3 regions of the Streptomyces gamaensis genome follow, and region 2 is predicted to be linked to each of the others. Evidence: riboswitches for the same ligand, from Rfam matches in the RefSeq annotation. Region 2 holds a riboswitch; each other region holds the start of a gene.

Region 1 (2,251 bases), on a different contig from region 2:
GCTGGGCACCTACTGCCTCGGCGGCACCCTCACCTCCCGCCTGGACCGCGTCCTGCGCGAGGAGAAGGGCTACACCTACGGCGTGCGGGCCTTCGGCCAGGTGCTGCTCTCCGGGCCCGGGGGACGGCCCGGCGCGGCCATGCTCGCCATCAGCGGCTCCGTGGACACCGAGTCCACCGGCCCGGCCCTGGACGACCTGTGGACGGTGCTGCGCACCCTGGCCGCCGAGGGCCTGACCGACGCCGAGCGCGACGTCGCCGTGCAGAACCTCGTCGGTGTCGCGCCGCTCAAGTACGAGACGGCGGCGGCCGTCGCGGGCACGCTCGCCGACCAGGTCGAGCAGCACCTGCCGGACGACTTCCAGGCCGGTCTGTACGAGCGGCTCGCGGCGACCGGCACCGTGGAGGCGACCGCCGCCGCGGTCAGCGCCTTCCCGGTCGACCGGCTCGTGACGGTGCTCGTCGGCGACGCCGCGCGGATCGCGGAGCCGGTCCGGGCGCTCGGCATCGGCGACGTGTCGGTCGTCGTCAGCGGCTGACCGGTTTTCAGCCACGCGCGACGCGGCGGGAAGCCGGGAGGGAGGCACGCGAGGGCAAGCGCCCCGCGTGCCTCCCTTATGTCCGTTTCGCTGGAGAGGTTGCAGTCCCGCACTGTGGCGTGCGCCACAAAACCCGACTTCTGTTTGTGGTTCGAAACTGGCGCCGTCTAGCGTCTGGGTGGCTGTCCGTCAGGTGCGAGCCGCATCCGCGGCCCGGGCAGTCATCGCCGAGTCCCCGTACGGCGCGAGCCAGGGGAGCCGGGGACCCGCCCTTCTCGTGGCGCGTGCGTCGCGAGAGGTTCCCTGGGGTGAATCGGGGCCCTCTGCGAGGAGGGGCCCGTAGGAGACCTTCCTGCTCCGAACCCGTCAGCTAACCCGGTAGGCGAGAAGGAAGGAAAGGACCAGCCGTACCCATGGCGTTCACCCGTGCCACCGGGAAACACCGTCGTCCGAAGGGCGCCGTGCGCGCCGGAGCGCAGCTGGCGGGCGTCGCGACCCTGACGGCCGGAGGGGTTGTCGCGGGCTTCGCGGCCCCCGCCCTCGCCGCCACCGACGACGTCCCGCACCCCGAGGACACGGGGCTGACCCAGGCCGTCGTCATCGCCGACGACATCGCCGACCGCATCAGCGAGCAGGCCGACGTGCAGCGCAGCGCCGCCGTCGAGGCCGAGGCGCGACTGCGGGCCGAGGCCGAGGCCAAGCAGCGGGCCGCCGAGGTCAAGAAGGCCGCGGACGAGGCCGCGCGCAAGGCGGAGGCCGAGCGCGCCGAGAAGGCGCGTGCCGCCCGCGAGGCCGAGCGCAAGCGCCTGAACACCTTCGTCTCGCCGGTCGACGGCTCGTACGTCTCGACCTCATACAAGGCGAGCAGTGGCCTGTGGTCCTCCGGCAGCCACACCGGCGTCGACTTCCACGCCGAGTCCGGCACCGTCGTGCACGCGGTGGGCCTGGGCACCGTCGTGGAGGCCGGCTGGGGCGGCGCGTACGGCAACAACGTCGTCATCAAGATGATCGACGGCACCTACACCCAGTACGGCCACCTGTCGTCCATATCCGTCTCCGTCGGCCAGAGCGTCACTCCCGGCCAGCAGATCGGCCTGTCCGGCGACACCGGCAACGTCACCGGCCCGCACCTGCACTTCGAGGCCCGTACGGCCGCCACGTACGGCTCCGACATCGACCCGGTCGCCTATCTGCGCGGCCACGGCGTGGACCTCTGACGTCCGCCGTGCCGCGGTGACGCGACGGCCCGTCCTGGCCAAAACCAGTCGTCCGTCCCCCGGGCACCATCGGAAATCGCGGGTGTCTGCAATAGAGTCGCTGAACAGGTGTCAAGCGGCCGCGTCGCGCGGTCCATTGCGGAGGTACACCCATGCGGGGCCGTACGTGAGCGGCGAGGGCGAGGCGGTGCGGGACGGCCGCCGGATCTCCACCCACGCCGTGTGCACCGCGATCCGTGACGACATCGTCTCCGGCACCTTCCCGCCGGGCAGCCGGCTCACCGAGGAACTGCTGGCCCGCCGCTACGGCGTCTCCCGCGTGCCCGTGCGCGAGGCGCTGCGCACCCTCGCCTCCGAGGGCTTCGTCACCACCCGCCGGCACGCGGGTGCCGCCGTCGCCGAGCCCACCGAGCAGGAGGCGGCCGATCTGCTGGAGGTACGGGCCCTGCTGGAGCCGCTGGGCGCGGCACGGGCCGCCCAGCGCCGCACCGAGGCC
Region 2 (2,251 bases):
CAGCCGACCCGGCGCGCCGCCTCCGCGCTCGTCATTCCGGCGAGTTCGCGCTGACGGCGCAGCTCCGCCCCGAGTTTGCGGCGGCGCACCGCCGGTCCGTACCGCATCGGCCCCTCCTCACCGACCGGGCGTGTGGCATCGAATCCCGGTCGCCGTCACCGGTGAATGCACCGGCCGAATCCACCGGGCCGGTGCCGAGGGACAGTCTGCCGTCCAAATCCGGTCTGCCGTCGCAGACTTCACCGCTTCGAGCGACAGATATATGCATATCCTGGCGATCGCCGCCGTCCCGGGTGATTTCAGTGGCACTCTGTCGCGAGGAGAAACGCCGGAATGGGGACACTGTCATGGCGGACCGCCAGGAAGCCACCGTCACGCTGGCGAGCACCCCGGCCTCGGTGTCCCGCGCGCGCCGCTATGTCACGGGGGTGCTCGCCGAGTGGGCGCGTGCCGAGGGGCCGGACGGGCCGGACCGCACGGACACCGTCGAGACCGTCCGGCTCGTCGTCTCCGAACTCGCCACCAACGCCGTGCTGCACACCCGGGGCGACTCGCCGACCTTCACCGTCGACGTCCTCGTCGACGACGGTCTCCAGCTGTACGTCGGGGTCACCGACAGCCACCCCCGCTACCCCCGGCGGCTGCCCGCCGCGGTCCAGCAGGACAACGGCCGGGGGCTGGTGATCGTCCGCTGGCTGGCCGCCGAGCGCGGCGGCAGGCTGTTCTTCACCCCGGCCGAGGACGGCGGCAAGACCGTGTGGATCCGGCTGCCCTGGAGCGTTCCGGTGCGGACCGGGGCCTGACAAAGTCCCAAGGATCCAAGGATCTTCGGGGTCCTCGGGATCTTCCGGGAACGGGAGCGCGGCGGCGTGCGGGGCGCCGCCGCGCGACGGGTGGTCAGTCCACCCGGCCGTACCAGACGCTGTTGGTCCAGATCCGCTCCAGGCGGACCACCGCCCCGGTCTTCGGCGCGTGCCAGATCTTGCCGTCCCCCGCGTATATCCCCACGTGGTAGACACCGCGCCCGTGGGAGAAGAAGAAGACCAGGTCACCGCGTTCGCGCGCGGCCCGGGAGATGTGCCGCGTGCTGTTGTACTGCTGGGCCGCGGTGCGCGGCAGCCGCTTGCCGGCCTTCTTGAAGGAGTACAGGGTCAGCCCCGAGCAGTCGAAGCGGTACGGGCCGGTGGCGCCCCACTGGTACGGGGAGCCCTGTTTCGAGGCCGCGATCTCAAGGGCCCGGTCGGACAGCGGGGAGGCCTCGGCGCCGCTCGCCGCGCCCGGTACCACGACCGAGGCGCCGACGGCGGCGAGTGTGAGGGCCGAGGCAGCCCCGGCCCTGGACAGCAGTGACGGACGTTTGTGCGCGCCCATGCGTCTACCCTTCGTCAGCCGCCTGTGAAGGATGACCTGTCGGGTTCGGGCAGGCGAAGAATGCCCGGCCGTGTGCAGACGGCTTCACCCCAAGGGCCGACCGGCACTACGCTTGGTCGTCCCGCCGTGCTCGGGTCCTCCATCCCTGCCGATGAGTTCGCTCGACCCGGCATCCCGGCGGCGGCAGGGTTCGGCGTCCGCCTGGACCGCCCCGCCGCGGTGGCGGGGTCTTGTCGTCGACGGGATCTTGCCCAGCCCGGGTACGGATTCCGACCGGAACCGGGGGTATGTGACGTTGATCACTTCCAGGCAATTCGGGTGGACGCGGGGCGATTTGACCCTCCTCGCCCGGCCCTGCTGAGCCCCTGGCCTGGGAGCTTGTACGGCACTCCGGAAGGCTGTGCGTGCCCGCGAGCGACCGGCCCCCGCACGGTGTCCAGGCCGGCTCCGTCAGTGGTACTAGGTGTGGCTACGTGTGCCCGGGGCCCTCGCTCGGCGGCAACGTCACCCGCGCGGCCCGCCGTTCGCCGTCCAGGACCCGCATCGCTCGCGCCAAGGTGCCCGTATGCAACTCCCGTTCGCCCCTTTCGTGCATGACTTCGAAGGCCTCGCGGAGCCGGCCGGCCGCGACGACGAGGGTCTGCGCCGCCCGTAGCCCGCTGTACGTGCCGTGCGCGCGTGCGGGGTTGATCCGGCCCAGAAGATCCAGTACGTGCAGATAGCAATCGATCACTTCGCCCTCGGCCCGGGTCAGCGCGGGCAGCGGCGGCAGCTCGGGAGGCAGCACGGTCACCGCCCCGCCCCGAACCGGGCGGCCTGCTCGCGGCGGCCGGTGACCACGTGGTCCACCAGCCCGTAGGCCCTCGCCGCCGCCGCGTCG
Region 3 (2,251 bases), on a different contig from region 2:
ACCCGGAACGCCCCGGCGGACACTCCCGGCACCGCGAGCCCCAACGCGCCCTCCGCGCAGGCCCCGCGGGCGACCCCGGAGCCCGCCCCGGGCACCGGCAGGCACCGCGCGCCGGATCCCTCGGCCCCCTCGGGTTCCACGGGCCCCTTGGAGCCCTCGCGCACCGATACGGGGCACGCCTCCCGGAGCGGCGGCTCGGCCCGTACGGACATCACCGGCAAGGTGGACAACTACACCGTGCGTCCCGGTGACAACCTGTCAGTCATCGCCGACCAGCACTCCGTTACCGGAGGCTGGCATTCCCTGTACGAGCGCAATGAGAAAGTTGTCGGAAGCGATCCCAACCTGATCCTTCCTGGTCAGAGGCTTGATGTCGGCAAATAGTGCGGTTCTGGCGCGGTAGTTCGCGGGGAATGTCCGTTCCAGTCGAAAGTGAGACATGGGTCTCGTTGACTTCCGCCGGAACGGGCCCCTCCCAGAGCCCTAGGACCCCCTCCCACCTGCGAAAACACAGAGTTCCTCGGGGTAACGCGCGTCAACTGTGGCTGGAAAGAGGGGTTTGATGCCTGACGCCGACTGTGTTTACCGTCATGACCGCTCGCCACCGCGAGCACCACGGCCGCCACGCCGAATCCTGCCGGCGGTCGTCGGAGTCGTCGCGAAAGCGCCGTAGGCAGGAGCGGGGGAACCAAGGTAGGCGCCGGAACGGACCGACGGTCACCGACCGCAGGACCGGGACGGCTTGGGGTGAAGCCGAGTGTGCAGCGCACACGAGGCCGGGCGAACTCACAGTCCGAACCCGACAGCTCACCTCGCAGGCGTCGGTGAGGAAACGACTTATGTCCAAGGGCAAGCATCGTCGTCCGTCCAAGGCCGTCCGTATCGTCACGCTCGCCGGCGTCACCGGCGCCGCCGTGGCCGCCCCGCTGATGGTCGCCACCTCCGCCAACGCAGCCTCCGTCCAGACCTGGGACAAGGTCGCCCAGTGCGAGTCCAGCGGCAACTGGAAGATCAACACCGGTAACGGCTACTACGGCGGCCTGCAGTTCTCCCAGTCCTCCTGGAACGCCGCCGGCGGCCAGAAGTACGCCCCGCGCGCCGACCTCGCCTCCAAGTCCGCGCAGATCGCCGTCGCCGAGAAGCTCCTCGCCATGCAGGGCCCGGGTGCCTGGGGCTGCGCCGGTGCGGGCGGCCTCACCTCCGGTGGCCCCAAGGCCGACGTGAACCCGGAGTCGGGCTCCTCGAAGTCCTCGCAGTCCTCGAAGTCCCAGCGCTCCGCCAAGTCCCACGCCGACCGCAGCGAGCGTCAGGCCGCCCCCAAGACGGCCAAGCCGAAGCACGCCGCCCCGGTCGCCGAGGAGGCCCCGGCCCCCAAGCAGCAGGCCGCGCCGAAGCACGCCGCCCCCAAGCCCGTCAAGCAGGGCGACGGCGAGTACCAGGTCAAGTCCGGCGACACCCTGTCGCTGATCGCCGAGGCCAACGGCGTCAAGGGCGGCTGGCAGAAGCTCTACGAGCTGAACAAGGACACCGTCGAGGACGCCAACCTCATCTTCGAGGGCCAGCAGCTGCACCTGCGCTGACCCCCGCCGGGCCGGCCCGTCCGGCCCGGTACGCCCGGCGGTCCCGGGCACGCAGCAGCGGCACGCCCCGCTCCGGCGCGACTCTCCCCGAGCGCGCGCCGGAGCGGGGCTCCGCCGTTTCCGGGGGCCGGGACACGCCCCCCGGAGCACCGGGGGAAACCGGCGAAGAGCCACTTCCCCGCTCAGCGAACACTCCGGTCATTGATCCCGTGATCTCGGGTTTTGTGGCAATTTTCGGTCCGGGGGACACTCCAACGGCAGGGCGACCCTCCGGGGCCCGTTAGGCTCGTGCTGCAGAACTCCAGACACACACGAAGGAGACCCTCGTGCCGTCCATCGACGTCGTCGTAGCTCGCGAGATCCTCGACTCGCGAGGCAACCCCACGGTCGAGGTCGAGGTCGGCCTCGACGACGGCTCCACCGGCCGTGCCGCCGTGCCGTCCGGCGCCTCGACCGGTGCCTTCGAGGCCATCGAGCTCCGTGACGGGGACAACAGCCGCTACCTGGGCAAGGGTGTCGAGAAGGCCGTGCTGGCCGTCATCGAGCAGATCGGCCCGGAGCTCGTCGGCTACGACGCCACCGAGCAGCGCCTGATCGACCAGGCCATGTTCGACCTGGACGCCACCGACAACAAGGGCTCCCTGGGCGCCAACGCCATCCTCGGCGTCTCC

Evidence for each region. A riboswitch is a leader RNA that binds a small molecule or an ion and turns the genes downstream of it on or off. The one in region 2 is predicted to bind cyclic di-AMP.
Region 1: another riboswitch for cyclic di-AMP. It lies ahead of ACFP1Z_RS26150 (M23 family metallopeptidase); the one in region 2 lies ahead of ACFP1Z_RS25035 (C40 family peptidase).
Region 3: another riboswitch for cyclic di-AMP. It lies ahead of ACFP1Z_RS18375 (transglycosylase family protein); the one in region 2 lies ahead of ACFP1Z_RS25035 (C40 family peptidase).

What each region holds. Positions count from the first base shown of each region.
Region 1 is NZ_JBHSPB010000019.1:61,093-63,343, reverse strand. It holds gene ACFP1Z_RS26155 (M16 family metallopeptidase) at 1-538, shown strand, start outside; cyclic di-AMP (ydaO/yuaA leader) riboswitch at 754-937, shown strand; gene ACFP1Z_RS26150 (M23 family metallopeptidase) at 952-1,755, shown strand; gene ACFP1Z_RS26145 (GntR family transcriptional regulator) at 1,922-2,251, shown strand, end outside.
Region 2 is NZ_JBHSPB010000017.1:107,220-109,470, forward strand. It holds gene ACFP1Z_RS25025 (helix-turn-helix domain-containing protein) at 1-107, opposite strand, end outside; gene ACFP1Z_RS25030 (ATP-binding protein) at 348-803, shown strand; gene ACFP1Z_RS25035 (C40 family peptidase) at 898-1,371, opposite strand; cyclic di-AMP (ydaO/yuaA leader) riboswitch at 1,375-1,543, opposite strand; gene ACFP1Z_RS25040 (hypothetical protein) at 1,841-2,158, opposite strand; gene ACFP1Z_RS25045 (ATP-dependent Clp protease proteolytic subunit) at 2,161-2,251, opposite strand, start outside.
Region 3 is NZ_JBHSPB010000010.1:176,725-178,975, forward strand. It holds gene ACFP1Z_RS18370 (LysM peptidoglycan-binding domain-containing protein) at 1-384, shown strand, start outside; cyclic di-AMP (ydaO/yuaA leader) riboswitch at 656-836, shown strand; gene ACFP1Z_RS18375 (transglycosylase family protein) at 840-1,580, shown strand; gene eno (phosphopyruvate hydratase) at 1,907-2,251, shown strand, end outside.